2 linked regions of the Sporosarcina pasteurii genome follow. The protein of the gene in region 1 interacts with the protein of each later gene in a pairwise test. Links are inferred from orthologs where the notes say so. Each region holds a gene or a part of one and is shown on either strand. Other genes may lie near its edges.

Region 1 (7,823 bases):
GATAAAACCTTGATCGAGCTTGCCACCTCCTTCGATTGACCAGTCATCATATTTAATACCAACTGCCCATGATTTGCCTTGTACAGTCAATAACCTGACAAGACGGAGTTCTTTCCTATATACCTCAGGAAAGTCTACCAGTGTAGATGGTCCTTGTGGATTCCATGAGAATAAAGCTTTTTTTAATGAATGAGGAATATAATTCTCTACTGCATGTAATGCAATGAAATGAACTGGATAACCTGATAATGGCTCAGTACAGCTATTTCCTGAATCTACAAAAACTGTTAACGGAATTTCGCTCCCCCAAATATGGAGGGTTGAATTGGCAAGAAGCTCTGAGACGTGTTGCGAAGTACGCACATCAAGCCATTTTATTTTTATAAGATAAAGCGCAAAATAAGCAATCCCTGCATAGATAATAACTGCTTGATAACCACCTAAAATTCGGACATTGTATTGTAACGCTGTCAATAATCCACCTGCAAATAGCGTACCAATTAGCACCATTGAGGCTGATTTTTTCCAAGGTTCAAATGACTTGCCGAAAGCAACAACTGTCATACTTATAAAAGCGACAAGAATTGTCCAAAATGAAACTGGGAAAAAAACAACTGGTATCGCACCGACAAAGGAAGCTAAACAGAGCCGAGCAAGACCAATTTTCACATTTTGCATTTTATTTGCGAATGACAAAATCGTAAAGTTAAATACCATATTCAATCCGATAATCAGCTCGCCATACATAGAATGTCCTCCCTCGTACTAAAGATAGCACGCAACCTATAAAATGTTTGTCGGTTTGGGTACTTTTAATAAAAAAAGGTTCGACAATTTCCATGTTGAAAATATATGTATAGCGCCCAGATTACATGAGTAAAATGACGGACAAATTTTACAATTATCTTTTCACCGGCATACCAAAGCAGAATAAGTGTAGTTTTTGTAGAGTCAAGAAATTTATGTTGCGAAATCATAAAAAATTATCTCAGTTCATATAAAAAAACATTCCATCAACGGAAAAACCATTGATAGAATGTTTAAATGTTTATATTTATCTACGGCGACGGTTTCTTAAAAATGTCGGAATATCTAAACCATCATCCGCTTGATTATTTTGTTGCGCATGAATTGGTTCCGGTTCAGGTTGCTTATATTGCTCCTGTTCCTCACGACGACGCTCCATCGGACGTTCTACTTGTTGTTCACGAGCAGGTGATTGTGCACGATTTTGAGCGTTTCCACCAATTCCTGTACCTCTTGTAGGTCTTGCTGAAATTAATTGCTCTTCTGTAAATCCTGTTGCAATCACAGTAACAATAATTTCGTCTTTCAAATTATCATTAATTACGGAACCGAATATCATATTGACATCTTCATCAGATGCTGATGCAACAATATCTGCTGCTTCTTGTACTTCAAATAAGCTTAAATTGGATCCTCCTGTAATGTTCATGAGGACGCCTTTAGCACCGTCAATGGACGTTTCTAGTAGTGGACTGGAGATTGCTTTCTTCGCTGCTTCAGATGCTCGGTTCTCGCCAGTTGAAATCCCGATACCCATAAGTGCAGAGCCTTTATTAGACATAATTGTTTTCACGTCTGCAAAGTCTAGGTTGATCAGTCCTGGGACTGCAATTAAATCTGAAATACCTTGTACACCTTGACGTAGAACGTTATCTGCTTCACGGAATGCTTCAAGCATTGGTGTATTCTTGTCAACGATTTCAAGTAGTTTGTCATTTGGAATGACAATTAATGTGTCTACGGAATCTTTCATCGCTGTTATTCCACCAATTGCTTGTGTTTGACGCTTTCGGCCCTCAAACGTAAACGGTCGCGTCACAACACCAACTGTTAATGCGCCCAAATCTTTTGCAACTTGCGCGATGACGGGTGCTGCTCCTGTTCCTGTACCTCCACCCATTCCGGCAGTAACGAATACCATATCTGCACCGCGTAGCGCTTCTTCGATTTGTTCTCTACTTTCTTCTGCTGCTTTCTTTCCAACTTCCGGGTTTGCTCCTGCCCCGAGTCCTCGCGTTAACTTTGTTCCAATTTGTAATTTCACTTCAGCTTCAGATAGATTAAGCGCTTGTGCATCTGTATTTACAGCAATAAACTCGACACCTTCTACTCCATGCTCAATCATTCGGTTTACTGCATTATTTCCACCACCACCAACGCCGATTACTTTAATGACGGCAAGTTGGTCAATATTCGTATCAAAATCCAGCATTTTCTCTCCTCCTAAATTTTACTTCCATATATGTTTGCTCATTCTATCAATCTCTAACATTATTCAAAGAAGTTATTAAATACTTTTCTCGCTTTAGACATAAAGCTTTCCTTTTCTACGTGCTCTCTGTTCGTCTGTTTTTGCGCTTTTGCTTGTGCAAATGAATGGTCATCACTTGTACTTACAGCTGGTTCATCAGAAATTGAACCAAAGAACTCTTCTTGCATATGCGCATATCGAATTAGACCAACTGCTGTTGTATACATCGGTTCACGTACACCGATGTATTCAGGTGTATGAATACGAACTCTCGATTTCAGGACATGGCGAGCGAGTGGAAGCATTCCTTCAATCTTCGTAATGCCTCCTGTTAGGACGACGCCGCCTGGTAAATCTTTAATCCCCATCTTAAATAACTCTTCTAAGACAAGGTCGAAAAGCTCTTCTAATCGAACACCAATGATTTCCGATATGTATCGTTGACTGTATTGTTCTTTAGAATCTGCACCAATCACTGGCACTTCGAATAAATCATCATCTGAAGCATCGTCATAAAAAGCATGTCCAAACTTATGCTTTATTTTTCTTGCTTGTTCGGTAGGTGTCTTTAACACAATTGATAAATCTTTTGTTACGTGGTCTCCTCCTATTGGCAGTACACTAGTTGCCATGAGTCGATCATCACCGAAAATAGCAATCGTCGTTGAGCCTCCACCGATGTCAATAAAAGCTGTCCCATGATTCATTTCATCGTCCGTTAGCGCAAACGTTCCTGCTGCAAGAGGCTGTAAATAAATTTCTCGAATTGTTAAGCCCGCACGTTCAACACATCGTAAAATGTTATGAACAAGTGTTTTAGACGTCGTAATCAATGTTCCATCCATTTCTAATCGAACACCAATCATACCGCGAGGATCGGTAATTTCCCCGTAATCATCAACGATAAATTGCTTTGGAATAATATTCACAATTTCCCGTTCGGGTGGAACAGACATCACTTGTGCTGACTGCATCACACGATCAAGATCATCATCGGTAATTTCCCGATTCTCAGAATTAACTGCAACGACTCCTTTAACATCTTGTAAAGTGACACCGTTAGCAGGAATCCCTACTACCACTTCATGTATTGCCATCCCTGTCATTCTTTCGGCTTGGTCAACCGCTTTTTGAATCGACTCTACAGTCGCATCAATATCAATAATCGTACCCCTACGAATTCCTGAAGACTGAACATTCCCTACTCCAATGACGTGAAGGGTTTCACCATCTACTTCCCCAATCAACACTTTAATTGACGATGATCCAATATCTAATGAAACATATAGTTCAGATTGGCTCAATGACTGACACCTCCAAATTTAAAGCTTATCTTCCATTCTATTTCATTATAACCATATTGTCTAAATTTTTTCGACATCGGGTATTCAAATCCTTTCATTCATTCGTATTTCCGGTCGCACTTTTACTTCTATCAGTCCATTTTGCGAGTAATATTCTTCGGATGACAGCAATATTTTGAAAAAGCCGAACAGCAAATGCAAAGATTGCTGCAAGATATAAGTCAAGTCCGAGATGAACCCCTAAAAACGCAAGTCCAACTGCTAGAGCGATATTAAAGAAAAATCCTGTTACGAAGATTTTATCATCATATACTTGCTGTAGGCTAGCACGCATTCCCCCAAATAAGGAGTCAAGGGCAGCTAAAATAGCAATTGATAAATAGTTACTGTAAACTTGCGATACTTGTATGTCTGATAAAAGACCAAATGTTACACCTAATATAAGGCCAAGCAAGGGTAGCCACATCGTTATTCCCCTTTCGGCAATTCATTTAAGTACAAATTTTTAACGCTTTCTTTCCAACCTCTAATTTTCACACTGTTTACAGGTTCTCCAACTCTTAACACTAAATCATCTAAATAAAAATCATCATGAATTGCAGATGCCTGCAATGTGTTATACACCATTTCACTATCCTTAGAAGTGTCTGTAATCACTTTTATAGTAAACGGTGGCGAGGCAACATTTAATCCATTGACAGTCGTAAAGCCATTGATATCTCGAATTGCACTTAAGGAGGTATATCGTTTACCATCGATTTCCAATGCCCGCCATTTCACACGGTTTAATTCATTGACAAAGCGCGTCAAAAGATCTGGCGATATACTTGTAATACCGATACCTAGCGCAATACTTTCTGGAGACGGTTCAACTTCAATGACCAATCCAGGCCCCTCTGTGTCTGTCATACCAGCTTGTGCGTGTAGTTTTTCTACAGTTTCTTTAAGTGCTTGTCCTGTGTTTTCATCACTTAATGATTCATAGGTCCGAATTGTCTCATCCAAACCCCGTATCTCTTTAAGTAATTCAGAATGTAGTTTTTTCTCATTTGATAATTCATTTCGAATTGCCCACATATCGCGTGTGTCACGTTTCTCCGGCTTTTGGATTGTATTATACTGAATCGCTATCATAAAACCAACAATGAGCAAAACGATCATAAACTTCAGTTGTCTTCGCATTTGCTCACCTTCCTTACGTTCAGCTTTCTTCTCCTACCGCGGCTAACTGAAGATTTTTAATTTGCTCTGTCGTTACGACGATATTGTCCAATAAAAGCCGATCAATCACGCCACCTTTTAAATACAGAGCTTCATGCAATACGTCCATTTTTCCAACTGCCTCAATAACAAACGGAGCCGGAAATGTTTTCCCGTCAATCGTAATGACAGGACCTGTACATTTAATATACGAATTATGCGTTATACGTTGCCCATTAATTGAAATTCCTTGAGCGCCTGAAATTCTTAATTCGTTAATTACCTTAAAAATATGGCTTTCATGTACAATATAATCATTTGGGTTCTGCTCAATCGGATCATATTCCGCATCCATAAGTGTAACCCTAAGGCCTTGTCCCATTGCTGGAACTACACCAAGCAGCAGGCGAAGATCTTTCGCTTCTTCTACTAAGTCAGCATGATCTTCTTCTTGTTCTAAGAAGGAGCGCTCATAGGCTCTAATCTCCTCCTGCTTGACGCCGATATCGTCGGAAAGTTCCCTGTTTCGTTCTTGTTGTTCTATAAGTTCTTCTCGGTATTTTTCTTCTGCCAAAAACGCAGCGGACGATAACTGATCGTGCTTCGCATCTTTACCAAACGTTCTATAAGAAAATGCTAGAATAAAACCTAATACGAGGAACACGATTGCAAATAGTATTGGTCTTCCTCTTTTATCAAAAAAACTACTCGCTTTCCTCATCGTATTCGACCTCTTCCTGTTCCTGTTCCTGTTCCTCTTCCTCTGCCTCTTCCTCTGCCTCTTCCTCATTACCAGTTACACCATAAATCTTACTATAAGGCGTAAAGAAAGTACCAACTTCCATGTCAATGACCCCTTTTTCTTCTCCATCTAACTGAGCAATGATGGCAGAATAATAGGCCATTTTCTCTGCAAATGTAGGGATAATCGCCTTTATCTCATATCCATCATCCATAAATACCGTAATAAAATCCGGCTCCTCTTTCCTCCCTGTATAAAGGATTTCAGATATTAACTGATAAACTTCATTTTCCATTTTTATTAACTGTTCGGTCATTCGTTTCTTAACATCTATATCAGTAAAGCCGTTTAAAATTGGTGCATCCTCTTCTGGTGCGAGCTTTTCAGGCGTGAAAACGTCACCATTTTCTAATAACAGCCCAAATTGACCATCGTTTTCTATATAGGCGATAGGTTTCCATTCAGTTACTGTGATTTGAACCCCTCTCAACCACTTCCTGGAGACAACAGCTTTTTGAACACCTTCAATTTTCTCTAGTCGCTGTTCTACCTGTTTCGCTGAAAATCCCCACAGAGAATCATCCACCTGCAGTTCACTTTTGTCTGTATAAAATGATGGCTCATAGATTTTCGCACCTACAACATGGAACTTATCAATGCGACTAAATGGTGATTGGAAATAAAGAATGACGAGAAGAGCGATTAGGAATACCGATACGATGAATATGAACTTCCGATTCGTTCTCCTCCGTCGCCTTTCACGCATCGATGGAATTCTTTCTTCAATATCAATAACCTTTTCCATACCGCCCCTCCTCTCATATATGTTTTAAATTTTGTTTTGTAAAAACTCTTGTCACTTACGGTCATAAGCAAGCTAGCTATGTGGCAAAGTTCACCACTCGGGCCTACAGGATGTAGGTCATGCAATCGTTGCAATCGAACAGCGAAGGGTGAGATTTGCCGTATTTCTGCGCACTTTGCAGAAATTAAGGCACATACAGGACGCGGCGTTCCTAGACAGCCTTCCTTACTTCGACTTATGCCCGTCGTGTCTAACCAGGCGCCCTCCGCTTTTATTATTCATAAAGTGGAGGATGACTCCGGCTGCCATCCATGTTGTTAGTAAAGATGAGCCTCCGTAACTAATAAATGGGAGTGTAACGCCTGTAACGGGAAGTAATCCGGAGACTACTCCGATATTTAAAAATGTCTGGAAGAAGATCATTGCGCCCATGCCTGAAACAACGAGTAAAGAAAAGCGTGCTTCGGTGCGAATCGCTATCCCAAATGTTGCGATTAAAAAAACAACAAATAACAGAAGGATAATTGTCGCTCCTATAAACCCTGATTCCTCGGCAATAATGGAAAATATAAAATCATTTTGGGGTTCAGGTAAATACAAATATTTTTGCCTACTGTTGCCATATCCGTGTCCAAATAGTCCACCAGGTGAAATCGCAAACAGAGATTGTATTGCTTGAAACCCAGTTCCCAGTGGATCGTTCCACGGATCGATATACGATTTAATCCGGTCTAATCGATAAGGCGCTGTAGCAATTAGCGCAATAAAAGCCCCTACCCCAGCGATACCAATCATCGTAAAAAAACGTAAAGAGTAGCCAGCGACGAATAATACGACAAATGCAGAGACGATTAAAATAACTGTGGATCCTAGGTCCGGTTGCAACATGATGAGTGCAGCTGGCAATAAAATATACCAAAGATGTTTAAAACTAAACATTTTTTTCCCGCTTGTTTCAACCAAACTACTTGCTAATTTGCCAATCAGGGCTACCTTAATGAACTCTGCTGGTTGCAAGCTAACTGGACCTAGAATAATCCAACTTTGTGATCCATTTCGAACCGCACCGATGCCTGGTATTTTCACCGCAACAAGGGCAACAATGGCTAAGTAATACAATATCGTCCATACTTTTTGATTGGATGTTAAGGGACTTTTCATAATAAATGCTGCAATTCCAATAGATACCAACATGTAAATACCTTGCTTTACAATGAATGGAGACGAATCAGCATAATGAACTGTCCCCCAATAGGATCCTGCCGAATGCACAAATGCCAATCCAATACACGACAGTGCGAGCGCCGAAGTGACGAACGCAACTTTTAGCTTTCCTTCCAGTGAACGCATCCTTCCACAATCGTGTTTTTAATGCTAACTATTTTTCACTTGATGGCTATTAAAGGGACATGACCGCGTCAATAAATTTATCTCCACGTACCTCAAAGCTTGCATATTCATCCCAACTTGCACTTGCTGGCGATAACAAAATAA
Region 2 (17,623 bases), 260 kb from region 1 along the record:
ATTTCAATACCCTTTTGAATACAAATTTTCCCTTCATATTTTTCTTGTAACCTTGTTAATTCATCGGCATACTCTTTTAAATCAAACTCAAAAATGATTGAGTCATCTGGATACTCATAGTCAATATGTTCAGTAAAACAAATTTCCTTTAAGCCTTTATTGATAGACCCTACAACCATTTCTTCCATCGATACATTGCAATCTGCCGAAAAGTCACTATGCATATGAAAATCAAACATGAAATCCCTCCTGAAAATAAAGATATAATTTTCATTGTTGACAAACTATTCTACATCCTCTATGATAATAAATAACTTCACCCTAGTAAAGTAATAAAGTAGATTCGTGAAAGGTGGGAATAGTTAGATTGTACACCGATTATAATGCGAACGATGAAATTGTCAAAGATTATCAAAAGTATGAGCGAATGATTAAAACGATTAATAAAAGATTTAAAACATATGGCTATGAACGGATTAAAACACCAACATTTGAGCAGTACGACATGTATGCGCAAGTCACCAGTTCAATTAATCGAAAAGAAATGGTAAAGACGATTGATGGTGACGGTGAAGTACTCGTGCTTCGACCGGATGTAACCATCCCAATTACTAAACAACTGGCAGATAACTATACTACTTTACCGCATGAACTCCGCTACTATTATGTTCAAGATGTGTATAGACAGTCCCAATTAGAGGATGAGGAAGTTGAGCGTACACAAGCTGGTGTTGAATATTTTTGTGATAGTACCCCGGAAGCAGATGCAGAAGTCATCGCACTTGCTTGTCATACGCTAAAAGATTTAGGGTTTAGAAATATTAAAATTGAATTGGGCCATGCAGGATTTTTTCAAGAGTTGATTGAAAAAGGAAGTTTTACAGAGCGCCAACTGATGCAGTTGAAAAATTTAATTCAAACGAAAAATATCGTAGAAATTGAGCCTTTCCTCCAAAGACTAGATATCGCAGAAGATTTAATCGCGGCATTTGTGAAAATTCCATTGTTATACGGGGATCCGGTTAAAATAAGTGAACGAGCGAGAGACATTACGAAAACAGTGAAGATGGAAGGTACATTAGATTATTTACTCGAAGTATATGACATTCTACGGCTGTATGGATTAGAAGACAACATCGTGATGGATTTGGGGCTTATCAATCGTATGGGCTATTATTCAGATATAATTTTTCAAGGTTTTGTAGAGAAATTTGGTCGGCCAGTATTAATGGGAGGCCGGTACAATTATTTAGGTAATGAATTCGGAGCCGCGCTACCAGCAATTGGCTTTGCTTGTACTGTGGAGTCATTGATGAAAGCGGCGAAGACCGATTTGACTACACGAAGAACACCCGTAGATGTGAAAATTAGTTACGATGAAAACAGTTTAAAAGAATCCATCGTCCTTGCAAATGAATTACGCGAACGGAATTATACAGTGATTTCTAATCCAGCCAATAAAGAAATGGTAGATGCGCAACCTTCTATCTATCAAATTATCATGACTCAGAATGAACAGGTATTTGTCTATAATGAAGTGTCCTACTATTTTGACTCCATTCAAGCGTTATTGAAATTAATGAACGGGGCGAAAGGAGCGGTGATGAATTGAGTAGCTTAACATTAGCGATTGCGACCGGTAGAACAGCGAAGCAAGCAATGGCTTTATTAGAAAAAGCCGGCATCACCTTTCCAGATTTTCATAATAAAAGTAGAAAACTAGTGATGTTAGATGAAACAGAGGCAATCAAATTAATTCTAGTGAAAACGGCCGATTTACCTACCTATGTAGAAAAAGGGGCCGCAGACATTGGCATTATCGGCAAAGACATCATTATGGAAGAACAGCCTGATATATATGAACTCGTAGATTTACAGATTGGTAAATGTAAAGTTGCAGTTGCAGGATTTCCTAATCAAGCACTACAAAATGGTTCACCTCTTACAGTTGCAACAAAATATCCTTTCATTACAAAATCGTATTTCGATGAAAAAGGGATTCGTGTTGAGACAATCAAACTGAATGGTTCTATTGAATTGGCACCACTTATTGGATTATCCGATGTCATAGTGGATATCGTAGAAACCGGAACGACCTTGAAGGAAAATGGTCTCGTCGTATTAGATGAAATTATGGATATTAGTGCAAGATTAATTGTGAATAAAGCTAGTTTTGCTACAAAAACAGTAGAAATTGAACAAGTTATCAATCAGGTTAAAGCAGCATTGGAGTGATAGAAGTGAAATACATGACAGGTAAGGAATATCAAGCTGAATTGCGTAACAATCGCATTAGAAATGAAGATGATGAAACAATTAATCGAAGCGTTCGAGACATTATTCAACAAGTACGTGAGCGTGGCGATGAGGCGCTAGTTGCTTATACGGCCAAGTTCGATCATGTTCAAATAACTAATTTAACCGTATCGAAAGAAGAGATTGAAGAGGCGCGAGACAGTGTCGGTAAATCGTTCATTCAAGCCATTCAAAGAGCGATAAAAAATATTAAAGGATTTCATGAAGAACAACGTGAAAAGACATGGTTAACGAATCCGAGCGAAGGGGTCATGCTAGGGCAAAAAGTAACGCCACTTGAAAGTGTGGGAATCTACGTGCCAGGTGGAAAAGCTGCCTATCCTTCTACTGTGTTAATGAATGCAATTCCTGCAAAAATCGCTGGCGTTAAGCAAATTGCCATTACAACACCTGTTCAAGAGGATGGAAAAGTGAATCCATATGTTTTGACTGCTGCTGCTGAAGTTGGCGTAGAAACCATTTATAAAGTAGGCGGAGCCCAAGCGATTGCAGCACTTGCTTATGGAACAGAAACTGTCGGGAAAGTCGTCAAAATTGTAGGGCCTGGAAATGCATATGTTGCTTGTGCAAAAAAGTGGGTTTTTGGAGATGTCGCAATCGATATGATTGCGGGACCAAGTGAAATTTGCATCGTTGCAGATGAAAGTGCGAATCCCAAATATGCCGCGGCTGATCTATTATCACAAGCAGAACACGATGAGGGGGCATCAGCGATCTGTATCACAACGAGTGATTTGTTTGCCGAGGCGTTACAACTTGAAATTCAACAGCAAATGGAAAATGCGGAGCGAAAAGCGATTATTGAACAATCTATCACCAATCAAGGACGGATTGTTGTTACTGAATCGCTGGCAGAAGCCTATGAACTTGTGAATGAACTCGCCCCTGAACATTTGCAGTTAATGATTGAAAATCCAATGGAAAAACTATCAAATATTAGGAATGCGGGCGCTATTTTTCTTGGGAACCACTCACCCGAAGCATTGGGAGATTATCTTGCAGGCCCGAACCACACATTACCAACGAGCGGTACATCCACATTTTCATCACCATTAGGCGTTTATGACTTTGTCAAAAAAACAAGCATTATACATTACTCGGCAGCGGCTTTAAATGAAGTGGCCGATGACATCATTACAATCGCCAATGCGGAAGGATTATATGCCCATGCAAATTCAATCGCAATACGGAAGGAGGATTAATAATGCGTAAAAAAGAGATTAGCCGCTCAACAGCGGAAACATCTATATCATTAGATTTTTCAATCGATGGAACCGGAACGACGGATATCAAAACTGGTGTCGGATTCTTTGACCATATGCTGACTGCATTTACAAAGCACGGGTTATTTGATTTAAAGGTACGTTGTGATGGGGATATTGAAGTGGATCAGCACCATACAGTCGAGGATATAGGAATTGTCTTAGGCCAAGCATTCAATGAAAGCATTGGTGCGAAGGAAGGCATCGAACGCTATGCGACGGTTTCTGTCCCAATGGATGAAGCTCTATCTACCGTTTCGCTGGATATTAGTGGACGTTCGTTTTTAGTGTATAACGTGGATGGATTAAAAGACAAAGTCGGTGAATTTGATACTGAACTTGTCGAAGAATTCTTCCATGCATTTACAAGCCACGCAAAAGTGACACTCCATATTAATTTGGCATATGGAAAAAATACACACCATATCATTGAATCCATCTTCAAAGCATTCGGTCGAGCGTTGCGTGTAGCGAGTACGATTAACCCTGAGGTGAAAGGGATTCCATCGACAAAGGGACTGCTTTGACACGAGTCGTCAGCAATGATAAAAACTATATCTTATTTGAATTTGATACGGAAATTTATAATTGTTTATTTATATTTAAAACTAATTTTAAAGTGGGTTTTGTTGATTGGAGTGGAGGGTGGCGAGTGCTCTCAAACGCTCCGCTTTTTGGTCGCAAAAGCCGTTCTTCGTGATGGCTCTTCCTGTGGGATTAGCGGAACAGGTGAGACCCCGCAGTGGAGCGTTAGCGCCTGAAGCTAGAAAGCGTCCACCCGGAACTGAGATCAACTTACACTTTTAATATAAGAGGAGCGAAAACTAGATGATTCTTTTTCCTGCAATAGATATTCGAAATGGTAAATGCGTAAGACTCATTCAAGGGGATTACGACCAAGAAATCATTTATGGGGACTCCCCAACTGAAATGGCATTATTATGGGAAAAACAAGGTGCTGAATATATACATATCGTCGACTTAGACGGTGCAAAAACGGGTGAATCTCCAAACCAATTAGCGATTCAAAACATTGCTAAGGCTGTTTCAGTACCGATACAAGTAGGTGGCGGGATTCGTTCTATGGAAATCATTGACGAACATATAGCTAGCGGTGTAAGTCGTGTCATTATCGGAACAGCAGCAATCACCAATCGTCCATTTCTTGAAGAGGCAGTGCAAAAGTACGGTGATAAAATTGCTGTCTCCATCGATGCACGTAATGGCTTTGTGGCGACAGATGGTTGGACAGAAACGACTGATAAAAAAGCACTTGATTTATTGCAAGAATTAGAGGTAATCGGTGTGAAGACGGTTGTATATACTGATATTTTTAAAGATGGCATGATGCAAGGCCCTAACTTCCAAGAACTCCAAGCAATAAATAAAGCATCTGCCGTGGACGTCATTGCTTCCGGTGGTGTGACGACGGAAGAAGATATACAACAATTAGAAGGTATGAATTTGTATGGTGCAATTATTGGTAAAGCACTTTACGAAGGAACGCTCTCACTTCAGCAATTGAGAGAAGGTGCATTTCGTGAATAGTTATCGAATTATTCCTTGTTTAGATGTCGATAAAGGCAAAGTCGTAAAGGGGCGGAAATTTAAAGACGTTCAGGAAGTGGCAGAACCACTCACTTTGGCGAAAAAGTATGTTCAAGACGGAGCCGATGAACTGGTATTTTATGATATAACGGCTTCATCTGAAAAGCGTGCAGTTTTTATTGAATTAATTGCCCAACTTGCTAAAGAAATTCCAATTCCATTTACAGTTGGGGGAGGCATTCGAAGCCTTGATGACATTCAAAGTGTAATAGATGTAGGGGCTGACAAAGTATCGTTAAATAGTGTTGTGCTAGCAAATCCATCATTTATTGCAGAAGCCGCAAACCGTTTCGGATCAGAAAAAATTGTTTTTTCGATGGATGTAAAAGAAGTTGCCCCGTCCACTTGGCATGTTTTTGCTAGAGGTGGCCAAAAGGATACTGGACTGGATGCCATCAAATGGGCACTTCAAGGAGAAGCGAACGGCGCTGGGGAGATTGTGCTAAACAGCATTGATGGAGACGGAGAAAAAGACGGCTACTCACTAGAACTAACAAAAAAAATCGCGGAAGCAGTCAGTATTCCGGTCGTCGCAAGTGGCGGCGCTGGGAAAATGGAAGATTTTAAAACTGTCTTAACAGAAGGAAAAGCAGACGCAGCCCTTGCGGCATCTGTATTCCATTATGAAGAGATTACAATTCAAGACTTAAAAGCGTACTTGAAGGAGCAAGGATTAAATTAAAGGGAAAGCCTAGCGCTAAGCCGCTTAAAACGATCTAAGATTAAAAAAGTTGGGACTGATAAAATAATGAAAATTGAAGATATCACTTTCAATGAAAATGGTCTCGTTCCTGCAATTGTACAAGATGAGCAAACGGGCAATGTGCTCATGCTGGCCTATATGAACGAAGAAGCGATGGCTAAAACGATTGAAACGAAAGAGACATGGTTTTATAGCCGTTCTAGGGAAGAACTGTGGAACAAAGGTGCAACTTCTGGAAATCGTCAAAAGGTCAAGCGATTATCATATGATTGTGATCAAGATACAATTCTCGTTCAAGTCGAACCAATAGGACCCGCCTGTCATACAGGAGAGGAAACTTGTTTTTTCCAAACTGTTTTTGAAGAAGAAACGCCAAATCGCCAAATCGTTCATGATGTAATTGCGAGTATTCGAAATCGCCGAAATAACCCGGTAGAAGGCTCCTACACATCTTATTTATTTAGGGAAGGCATTGACAAAGTGCTGAAAAAGGTTGGGGAAGAGTCGAGTGAAGTTATTATTGGCGCTAAGAATGAAGACAAACGCGAATTGACGAGTGAATTGGCAGATTTACTCTACCATTCCCTCGTCCTGATGGAAATTTCAGGGGTTACGATAACGGATGTAAAAAAAGAATTGGTTAAGAGGCGCATAGAAAAGTAAAGGTTGGTAAAAGTTTTTCTATAGAAACGTAATATAATTTATATAAAAAACAGTCCTGGTTAACAATGAATCAGGACTGTTTTATTTATGTTTAATGATAAATTCTGAACGGAATGTGATAAGATTCAGTCCGCTTTGTGGAAGAGTCATAAATATTGCAGAGTTTTTGTGTGGTTAATTTGAGAAAGTCATTGGAAACCTATACGATACAACTATGTAAAAGAAAGTTCCTGAAATAAAATGAAAATTTCTTTACTTATAATGACTAAATTTAAAAGGTGGGTGAAGAAGATGGGCTCAAAATACATAGACCTTGGCTTTGCATTATTCCTAGGTTATTTTGCATACACACGTGTTGTAAACGGACAATATGGGTTTGCAACCTTATTTGCAGTGTTATCTATACTAAATTTCTCAACTGCATTTATGAAGCATAAGCGAGTGCTTGGACAAAAAAAGGATGAAGAGTAACGAATAAAATTGTGCTTTTCGATTTGATGGGAATCAAACTGTACCCGAAACAATTAAATTGTTTTCGAGTACAGTTTTTTTATGCGGTATTTTTATTTTTTCTAATGAGGCGTACAATAAATTCAATGAGTAAAGATAAGCCTAAACCAAACGAAGAGATAATAAATAAAGATAAAATACCAATTACATCGCCTTGGCCATTGATATCTAATATGAAACTACGAAACATATCAAAAAAAGCGATAATCATTGCGATCCCAAAAATTGGAAAAGCTATTTTTAATTGATAAAATAGTAGGGCTGAAAAAGAGATGCCGATAATTAAGCCGAAAATGACAAAAGTCACAAAGTTTAAAACCTCTACATCGTGACCTAATACATTTCTTAGCCCAATCACAAGAAGTACAAATGTAGTAATTCCAGAAAAAACGCCAAATTTACCATAATACTGTTCCACGTATTGCACCTGCTTTCTATCTTACACTAATCATACCTAATCCTCGCTTAAAAATCTTATTAAATGATTTAACGATGCAAATACGTGAAATAGCTGCAGTTAAAGTCCGCCCGACTTTAACTGCAGCCTGAATATCACTTATTATTTGTTTTGTTTGCAATGATCACTAGCTTACCTTGGTCAAGTTCTTCCTCGGCTGTTTCGGCTTCAGTTGTTGTTAAACCAGCTGCTTCCATTTTACTTCGAAGCTCGTCGCCTCGCGAGGAGACTAAGTTTTTCAGCGTGTTCAAAACGCCTTCTTCTTTCAAACCAACTTTTTCAGTGTCTAATGCTTCAGTAATGTCATTTCCTCTTTTTTCATCATGTGCAAAAATATAGATGTCGTCATGCGAATATCCAGTTGACACCAATTTTTCCACTTCAGACTTTGCTTGGACAACATTTTCTACTGTTTTTTTTACAGTCATTAAAAATCCCTCCCATTTGTTTATATTTTATCTATACCAACTTGGAGGGATCCTAAACATTACAAAGTGATGACAGGTTGAAATTTACTACTTATCATGGGAAGCAAGTAGTTGATAAGACTGTATAAATTGCGCTGGATTCGTCGAAATTAAAAATGGGAAAACACCTTCATTCGTATGTAAATATAGAATGCCATGCCCATTTGAAAATGGTTTATAAGACATATCAAATACGTTTTGCAACTGAAAATGATGCGAATTTGAATAAATAGATGTTTGTGTCATCGTTAGTAATTGTTCAATTTCTATTTTTTGTTGCTCAAAATTTTTAATAAACCTTTCGACGACTGTAAATTGTATCGTCGAGATGGTTTTGCTTGTGAAATCTTTCAAATCAAGCCCTCCTCCCTTTGATTGAGTGGAATAATTAAACAACAAAATTGAGTGAATTAGTTGTTCCAAAATCAGCTATCCCGTAGTATAATGAGTGAATTGTAATTTTGAAAAGAGGATAATAAATGAAGAAATCAATATACGGATTAACGCTTGAACAGTTAACGGACTGGTTAATTGAAAATGGTCAGAAAAGATTTCGTGCTGACCAAATATGGGATTGGCTGTATAAAAAACGTGTGACATCTTTTTCACAAATGAAAAATATTAATAAAGATTGTATTCAATTATTAGAAGAACATTATATCATCCAATCGCTTGAACAGACAGTAAAACAAGAATCAGAAGATGGAACGATTAAGTTCTTATTTAAAATGCAAGACGGTAACTTAATCGAAACTGTACTAATGAAATTTCCGTACGGCTATTCCGTTTGTGTAACAACCCAAGTCGGTTGTAACATCGGATGCAGTTTTTGCGCGAGCGGCCTACTGAAAAAGAGCCGTGACTTACAAAGCGGAGAAATTGTTGAGCAAATTATGAAAGTACAACATCATTTAGATGCTAAAGGATTAGATGAACGAGTAAGTCATATTGTTGTTATGGGCATTGGAGAGCCGTTTGATAACTATACCAATCTAATGGCGTTCCTCCATATCGTTAATTCACAAAAAGGGCTTAGCATTGGTGCGCGTCATATTACTGTCTCAACAAGTGGACTTGCCCATAAAATTAAAGAATTTGCGGATGAAGATATTCAAATCAACTTGGCGGTTTCTTTACATGCACCGAATGATGAACTTCGGTCAAGCATTATGAAAATCAACCGTGCATTTCCAATTGATAAGCTAATGGATTCCATTGATTATTACCTGGAAAAGAATAATCGTCGAATTACGTTTGAATATATTATGTTAGATGATGTAAATGACCACGTTGAAGAAGCGCGCCAACTTGCACGTCTGCTTGCGAATAAGCGACATCTTTCATATGTCAATTTAATTCCATATAACCCAGTCGATGAACATAGCCAGTATCGAAGAAGTAAGCCGGAAGCGATTCAAGCCTTTTATGAAACGCTCAAAGGTAAAGGTATCCCATGTGGTGTGCGTTTAGAACAAGGAACAGATATTGATGCTGCTTGTGGTCAATTAAGAAGTAAACAAATCAAGAAAAACAAAACAAACTAATTGTTGATCCGATAGAATAGGTAACTTATTCTATCGGATTTTTATCATTAAAGGATGAATGATACACAGTTATAGTAGTACTAGAAGCTGTTCTTTTGGTACTATATAGATATGTAGGTAAAAGGAGGGTTTATATTGCGGAAATTGCGTTATGGTATTTTATTTCTCGGATTAATACTGACTTTAGCTGCTTGTTCCAAAGAAGAAGACACACCTGTAGATAGACTTTCTGCTTATGTCGACTTATGGAATGATGCTAAATTTACAGAGATGTACGATGACTATATAACAGAATCGTCGAAAGATGTTTTTGGAAAAGAACAATTTATTGAACGTGCCGAAAAACTTTATGCAGATTTAGGTATTTCTTCCATAGAAGTCATTTTTGATAAACCGGAAGAAGAAAAAACGTATAAAAAAGAAGAAGACGTTGAGTTTCCTGTTCAAATAAAACTGGAGACAATAGCCGGGGAAATTGATTTTAAGAAGAATGTTCCATTAACTTATAAAGAACAAGGTGAAACAAAGAACTGGTTTATTGAATGGGATCCGTCTTTTATTCTTCCAGATTTATCTATGCACGATAAAGTAAGGATTTCAACCATTCAATCAAAGCGTGGAGAAATTTATGACCGTCATAATAAAGCGCTTGCGATAAATGGTTCGGGTGTTGAAATTGGCATTGTACCAGAAAAATTTAATACTGAAACAGATGCAGAAAAACTTGCGACATTGCTTGGAACAACCGCCAACTTTATTAACGAACAATTGAATCAAAGTTGGGTGCAGCCAGACTTATTTGTGCCAATTAAAAAATTATCTTTTACACAAGAAGATATTTATAATGAAGCATTGCAAATTGCTGGCGTAACGTCAATGAAAGCAGAGATGCGCGAATACCCTTACGCAGAATCTTTAGCACATCTTATTGGCTACATAGGGCAAATTAATGCGGAAGAATTAGAAAAGCTAAATGATAAAGGCTATAAAGAATCAGATCTTGTTGGTAAACGAGGACTCGAGCAATTACTTGAAGAAAGACTTCGTGGTGAAGATGGGATTAAAATTTACATTGAAAAAACAGAACAGAATGCCGAAAAAATAATGATTGCTGAAACGCCGGCGATCGATGGCGAAAATATAACGTTAACAATCGACGCTGAGTTTCAAAAGGCTGTTTTTGCAGAAATGAACGGTGAACCTGGTACCGCAGCGATTGTTGATCCGAAAACAGGTGAAACACTTGTATTAGCAAGTTCTCCGGCATTTGATCCAAATGAACTGTCGCTTGGTATTTCTTCAACTCGCTATGCAGAGTTAACGGATGATCCCGCAGAGCCTTTATTAAATAGATTTGCGGCTACGTATGCGCCAGGTTCTTCTATCAAACCAATCACGGCTGCAATCGGTTTATCTACTGGAACACTTAAACCTGACGAAGGGCATACGATTGAGGGGAAGAAATGGCGAAAGGACGGTTCGTGGGGGAACTTCCAAGTCACACGAGTTTATACTGCACCGAACCCAGTGGACTTGAAAAAAGCACTTGTCTACTCAGATAATATTTATTTTGCAAAAGAAGCTTTGGAAATGGGTAGTGAACAGTTTGTAGAAGGTTTGCAACAATTTGGTTTTGGAGAAGAGATTCCTTTTAAATATGGTCTTCGGACATCGCAAATTTCCAACGATGGAAAAATTACTTCCGAAGGTCAACTTGCAGATACGTCATTTGGACAAGGTCAAATGCTTATGAACATCCTTCACTTGGCATCTACTTACGGTGCAATTGTAAATGAAGGACAAATGACTAAACCTGTTTTGTTTGCAGATGAAAAGAAAAGTGAAGTATGGAAAGAAGAATTGCTGTCGGCAGAACATGCGGCAATTTTACAAGAAGATTTGAGAGCAGTTGTATCAGATGGTTTTGCCGAAGCAGCAAATATTTCATCTCCAAAAATTTCAGGGAAAACTGGAACAACGGAATTGAAGTCTTCACTAGAAGAAGCTGGAAAAGAAAATGGCTTTTTCGTCGCTTACCCGACAGATGATCCAACTTATATTATTGCCATGATGATTGAAGGGGTAGAAAATAAAGGCGGAAGCGGTTATGTTGCAGAAAAAGTCGCCAATGTGATGAAAACGAGATAAATGAATGACAAAAGTAACGGATTCCAATTGTAAGATAGGGAATTCGTTGCTTTTTTTATATTTTGGAGTAAAATCTGCTTACTTTGGGAATAACAACATACAAGGAGGTAGGAAAAATGAAAAAAACTTTTCTAGTCATTTCATTATTTGTCATGTCTTTATTCGTTGTAGCCTGCGGAACGACGAATAATGGTAATGAAAAACCGGCAGATAATCAAATAATTGAGGATAATAACAACGCCGGTACAAAAGGCACCAATGGTAATACAGGAACGAACGGTACGGAAGCTGGAGTAGAAGGAACGAATAACAATTCAGGACAACAATCAGGTTCAAATGGTAGTGATGAAGCAGCTAAAATGGACGCATTGGACTATACAGAGTTTTCCTTGGATATCGATTATGGCAATCACAAGGATTATGATGTAGAGCTTGAACGAGAAGAAAACGGTTTTGTGGAAGCAAAACTTGAAGATGATACGAATGGCATCAAGAAAAGAGGTTCAGAAGCCTTTAATGAAATTTATCCGTTAGTCGAACAATTAACGATTACACAAGATACAACGAAAGAGGAAGCAATTAAAGAAGTTCTTGATGTCTTTAAACAAGATGCAAATTATCAAAAATTCGAATTAGAAATCACCTTTAAAGACGGCACGAAAATCGAATTTGAAGATAGAAAATAAAGGAAAAGCCTGACGATATTACATGTCAGGCTTTTTTCTGTGAAATTTAGATGAATCGATAACAATTATTCAAATATGCTAATAAATATACAGTTAAACAAATAATTATTCCTTAACCCCTTTATTTTTGTAGTAATTTATAGTAAAGTATGTATATCGTTAATTATAAGACTATTGAAAAATAAGTAGGGGAATGTGCGATGATGAAAAAACGGATTGTCGTTAAGATTGGGAGTAGTTCGCTTACAAATGAAAATGGAGAGATTGATCAAGTAAAATTTGTGGATCATGTCAATGCACTTGCTGAACTCCGAAGTGCGGGACATGAAGTGTTATTAGTTTCTTCTGGTGCAGTTGCGGCTGGTTTCAAACGTTTAGGGTATTGCACAAGACCGATTACGTTGAAAGGAAGACAAGCGGCTGCAGCTGTCGGTCAAAGTCTATTAGTACAATCTTATATTGATAAGTTTAGTGAATTTGGCATTGTACCTGCGCAAATATTATTAACACGTGATGATTTTTCAAATCGTGACCGTTATAAAAATGCATATGCTACGATGTCAGAGCTCTTGGAAAGACGGGTATTACCGATCATTAACGAAAATGATACAATTTCCGTTAGAGAGTTAACATTCGGTGATAACGATATGTTATCCGCACTCGTCAGCGGTCTTATGAAAGCAGATCAACTAATCATATTAACAGATGTGAATGGTCTTTATGATTCCAATCCAAATGAAAATCCAGATGCCCAAAAAATCGATTTACTAAATGAGATTACAGATGACATGCTATCTTTCGCAGATGAGTCTGGTTCTAGTGTGGGAACTGGTGGAATGAAATCGAAATTATTAGCAGCCAAAACGGCCTTATCTGTCGGTGTCCCAGTCTTTATTGGTAAAGGTTTTGGAAAAGATAAATTAACAAACATGATTAATGGGCATGGTGACGGCACTTATATTCTCAATGAGCAGCAAAATTCAATTACGATTAATCAACAATGGATTGCGATGCACTCTGAGGCATCCGGGAAAATTTATGTCGATGAAGGTGCAGAAGAGGCGATTTTATATAACAGCAAAAATTTATTACCAGCAGGCGTTTTTAAAGTACAAGGGAACTTTAAAAAAGGGGATGTCGTTGAGGTCTTTGGACTGAATGGATTAATCGGAAAAGGTGAAGTTACTTATTCAGCAAAAGAACTTCAAAAAGCAATTGGCAAGCGAAGTGAGGAACAAACGAATCGTGTCAGAACAACGCAGGTTGAAGTCATACATCGAGCAAAGTGGGTAACGATATAGGAGGGGTTTTAAATGGGAGAATTAACGATGATAAATGAAGTGCAAGATAAAGGTAAAAAAGCAAAAGCGGTGAGTATACAATTAGGAATGAAAACAACAGCAGAGAAAAATGAAGCACTGCAACTTATCGCAGAACAGTTAGTAGCTGATCAAGCATTTCTTTTAACTGAAAATGCAAAAGATATTCAAGCGGGACAAAAAAATGGACTGACAGAAGAAGTATTAGACCGTATTTTATTAACGGAAGATAGAATTATCGCGATGTCTCAGGCGATTCAAGAATTAATCGAATTGGCAGACCCAGTCGGAGAGATTTTTGAATCTATTGAAAAAGAAAATGGCTTACTCATTCAGAAAAAGCGTGTACCCATCGGTGTTATTGGTATGATTTATGAAGCACGTCCAAACGTAACGGTCGATGCAGCGACGTTATCCTTAAAGACTGGAAATGCAGCCATTTTAAGAGGAAGTTCTTCGGCAACCTATTCCAACCAAGCGCTCATTCAATCGATTCATAAAGCATTGGAAAAGAGTGCAATTCCAGTAGAAGCGGTTCAATTAATTGAAGATACGAGCCGTGAAACTGCGAAAGAATTGTTCAATCTAAATGAATACCTTGATGTATTAATCCCAAGAGGTGGTAAAAAGCTGATTGAAACGGTCATCAAAGAATCTACTGTGCCAGTACTTGAGACAGGTGCGGGGAATTGTCATTTGTTTATTGATGAAACAGCGGATAAACAAATGGCAGTAGCCATTTTATTAAATGCAAAATTGCAACGCCCATCCGTCTGTAATGCAGTTGAAACGATACTCCTACATGAAAAATGGTTTGCACAACACGGGAAAGAAGTGGTTAAGTTGTTGCAAGACAATGAAGTAGTGATTCATGGAGATTCTTCAATTCAAGAAATTTCGGAGGAAATCCATGTTGCGACAGAGGAAGATTGGTACACTGAATATTTAGGGCTTGAAGTTGGGCTGAAAGTTGTGAAGGATGTTGACCAAGCGATTCAACACATTTCACAATATGGCACAGGGCATTCCGAAGCAATTGTGACAGAGAATGAAAAACATGCTGCGCAATTTGTAAACCAAGTGGACGCTGCGGCTGTGTATCATAATGCTTCCACAAGATTTACGGATGGCTTTGAGTTTGGATATGGTGCAGAAATCGGCATCAGTACACAAAAATTACATGCGAGAGGTCCAATGGGGTTACAAGCTTTAACGTCTAGCAAATTTGTCATTCAGGGGACAGGGCAAGTTCGTAATTAACTAAAAAAGTGATAGGGGATTTCGATATCCCTGTCACTTTTTTTGTGTGAAGTTTTGAATCGAGATTTTTTCTTTTCGTAAAGCTGCTGAAACTTGTTGAGCGAATTGTATAGCGTTTTCCCCGTCGCCATGAATGCAAACAGTTTGTCCTTGTAGCTTAATTGTGGAGCCGTCTATTGTTGTTACTTGTTGTTCTTTTATAATTTGCATCACTTGTTCAATTGCTTTTTCAGTATTTGTAATCAATGCATTCGGATGACTTCTAGGTGTCAATGAACCGTCACGTTGATAAGTTCGATCGGCAAAAATTTCAGTGACCGTTTCTAAACCAATTTTTCTTCCAGCTTCTATTAATTTACTATTTGCGAGTCCGTAAAGGCGCAACTTAGGGTTTAACTGGTAGATGGCCCGTGCAATCGCCTCTGCAAGTCTCGCATCTTTTGCGCTCATATTATAAAGTGCGCCGTGCGGTTTAACATGTTGTAAAGTTCCGCCTTCAGCAGAGACAAAAGCCTGAAGCGCTCCAATTTGATAAAGTGTTAATTCGTAAACTTCCTCTGGTGTTACTTTCATCTCTCGCCGACCAAAACTAATCATATCTTGAAATCCAGGGTGTGCGCCAATCGCTACATTATATTGTAACGCCAGTGTAACGGTTTTACGCATAATGCTCGGATCGCCGGCGTGAAAACCGCAAGCGATATTTGCTGAAGAAATGAATGGTAATATACCTTTGTCGTTGCCAATTGTATAGGCGCCAAAACTCTCTCCAATATCAGCGTTCAAGTCAATTCTATGATGTGTCAAACTAATTCCCCCTTAATGTAATACGTAGAGCCATTGTTAATTGCCTGAATTGTTCTTCCATTTGTATGTAACGTTTTTGAGACGCTTCAATTGAAATCATGTTAAATAAAAGTTTGTCACCTGGCTTTGCTTGCGCAAGGATAGAGAAGTCGCATGATGATACTTGTGCAATTTTAGGATAGCCGCCAGTCGTTTGTCGATCCGCTGTTAAAATAATCGGATTGCCATCTGCTGGTACTTGTATAGATCCAAAAGAAACAGCTTCAGAAATCATTTCTTTTGGTTCAGAAAGTGTAAGGTGCGGTCCAGTTAATCGATACCCCATCCGGTCGGAGTTTACGCTTACCGTAAATGGCTGACTGAAAAATGCTCGTTTAGTCGACTCGGTAAATGCATCATATTGCTTCCCTTTTGTTACGTGAATGATTTTAGGCGTTATATTGTTTGGAACTAAACTTGGCGCTACAAACCAATTTGTTGTTTGAAAAGGAGCGCGACTTTGACGTTGCTTGAAGCTTTCTATCAATATACTCGTGTTGTTTGGATTTTCATTAATAGCAATTTGATCCCCACGTTTTAAAGCCCTTCCTTCTAATCCGCCAATCTTTGCGCGTAAATAAGTCGATTGACTACTAATTACTTTTGGGATGACAAATCCACCCGCAACAGCAAGGTAGGCTCGGCTACCAGCTATCGCATGACCCAATTGCAAAATGCTGTTTTTCTTTACAAAAACAGGTCTCCACATAGGCACGGGAATGCCGTCCATCATCGGTTGTAAATTTGCGCCGCATAATGCAAAAACGCTGTCTTTTTCAAACTGAAGATGTGGCCCGACAACAGTCATTTCAATCGTACTGGCATGTTTTTCGTTGCCAACGAGAAGGTTAGCCATTCGGTGCGCCCATATATCCATCGCACCACTGGCAACAACGCCATATTTTTGATAACCGTAGCGACCTAAGTCTTGTATCGTATCCAGTAATCCGTGTTTTAAAATCGTTAACATGTTGATTCACCACGCAAATGTCTATATTCTTCTTCGGAGATGCTATAAAACTGTAATTGATCTCCGGGTTGTAATAGAGTTGGAATCTCTTCATTTGGTAAAAATAAATCAACTGGTGTTCTCCCAATAATTTGCCACCCGCCTGGTGTTTCGATTGGATAAATCCCAGTTTGTTTTCCAGCAATTCCAACAGAACGCTCTGGAATCGATAGGCGAGGTGTCAATTTACGAGGCGTCGCAATTTTTTCGGGCAGTCCTCCAATAAAAGGAAATCCAGGAGAAAACCCAATCATATGTATAATATAGTCGCCACCCGTATGTAAAGAAATTACTTCCTCTTCGCTTAAATCATGATAAGTTGCAATGTGCGCTAAGTCGGGGCCATATTTACCACCATAGAGCACAGGAATCTTCACTAGGCGACCTGTGAAGTTATCTTCATCTTGTGAATTTTGAAGTAGCTTGTTGAATTCTTCACAAACTGATTGAAAGGGAGAAGAGGAGCCACTAAATTCTATGATTGAATAAAATATCGTTAGCGTTGTATAAGCTGGGATATATTCAATTAACCATGAAGGTGCTTCACGATCTAAGCAAGCAGTGATTCTTTGAATGTGTTCATGTGTATTCAAGCTGATTTTATTGGAAAACTCAACAATCACCGCTTGGTCACCTAAAGGCTGAATTGTATAATCCAATAACGGTTCACCCTTTCTAATTATTTTGTTATCTCTACTTATAGTTTAGCTGATATTGAGCTGGAGTGGTATGAGAGAATGAATAAAAGTTCTGCATTTTAAGATTATTTTATGTAATGCTATTAAATTGACTATGCGTGTATCACTTTTGAGAATAAGAAAAACC

What was found.
Region 2: the proteins of ftsZ (region 1) and rlmN interact in binary tests that used the Escherichia coli proteins (3 or more experiments, as listed by UniProt). The link is inferred for Sporosarcina pasteurii from one-to-one orthologs.

Annotation. Positions count from the first base shown.
Region 1 is NZ_CP160452.1:2,175,188-2,183,010, forward strand. What follows is about bases 148-2,965. They hold ftsZ (cell division protein FtsZ), read right to left. Parts: upstream 2,240-2,965; coding sequence 1,055-2,239; downstream 148-1,054. Other genes in these bases: AB1H92_RS10260 (sigma-E processing peptidase SpoIIGA), read right to left, coding at 148-747; ftsA (cell division protein FtsA), read right to left, coding at 2,299-2,965. Also shown: more of AB1H92_RS10260, read right to left, coding at 1-147; more of ftsA, read right to left, coding at 2,966-3,582; AB1H92_RS10275 (small basic family protein), read right to left, coding at 3,677-4,048; AB1H92_RS10280 (DUF881 domain-containing protein), read right to left, coding at 4,051-4,764; AB1H92_RS10285 (DUF881 domain-containing protein), read right to left, coding at 4,784-5,503; AB1H92_RS10290 (cell division protein FtsQ/DivIB), read right to left, coding at 5,487-6,329; putative lipid II flippase FtsW, read right to left, coding at 6,555-7,679; murD (UDP-N-acetylmuramoyl-L-alanine--D-glutamate ligase), read right to left, coding at 7,729-7,823. UniProt on the Escherichia coli protein: Essential cell division protein that forms a contractile ring structure (Z ring) at the future cell division site. The regulation of the ring assembly controls the timing and the location of cell division.
Region 2 is NZ_CP160452.1:2,424,934-2,442,556, reverse strand. Bases 7,524-10,497 are described here. They hold rlmN (23S rRNA (adenine(2503)-C(2))-methyltransferase RlmN), read left to right. Parts: upstream 7,524-8,465; coding sequence 8,466-9,530; downstream 9,531-10,497. Other genes in these bases: AB1H92_RS11535 (penicillin-binding transpeptidase domain-containing protein), read left to right, coding at 9,666-10,497; AB1H92_RS11545 (hypothetical protein), read right to left, coding at 8,035-8,340; AB1H92_RS11550 (general stress protein), read right to left, coding at 7,615-7,947. Outside these bases: AB1H92_RS11600 (histidinol-phosphatase HisJ family protein), read right to left, coding at 1-239; hisZ (ATP phosphoribosyltransferase regulatory subunit), read left to right, coding at 368-1,612; hisG (ATP phosphoribosyltransferase), read left to right, coding at 1,609-2,235; hisD (histidinol dehydrogenase), read left to right, coding at 2,235-3,518; imidazoleglycerol-phosphate dehydratase HisB, read left to right, coding at 3,521-4,105; hisA (1-(5-phosphoribosyl)-5-[(5-phosphoribosylamino)methylideneamino]imidazole-4-carboxamide isomerase), read left to right, coding at 4,407-5,126; imidazole glycerol phosphate synthase subunit HisF, read left to right, coding at 5,119-5,868; bifunctional phosphoribosyl-AMP cyclohydrolase/phosphoribosyl-ATP diphosphatase HisIE, read left to right, coding at 5,935-6,552; AB1H92_RS11560 (hypothetical protein), read left to right, coding at 6,844-7,023; AB1H92_RS11555 (hypothetical protein), read right to left, coding at 7,103-7,480; more of AB1H92_RS11535, read left to right, coding at 10,498-11,678; AB1H92_RS11530 (YusW family protein), read left to right, coding at 11,795-12,364; proB (glutamate 5-kinase), read left to right, coding at 12,565-13,665; AB1H92_RS11520 (glutamate-5-semialdehyde dehydrogenase), read left to right, coding at 13,696-14,943; AB1H92_RS11515 (LamB/YcsF family protein), read right to left, coding at 14,977-15,750; AB1H92_RS11510 (biotin-dependent carboxyltransferase family protein), read right to left, coding at 15,752-16,759; 5-oxoprolinase subunit PxpB, read right to left, coding at 16,753-17,457.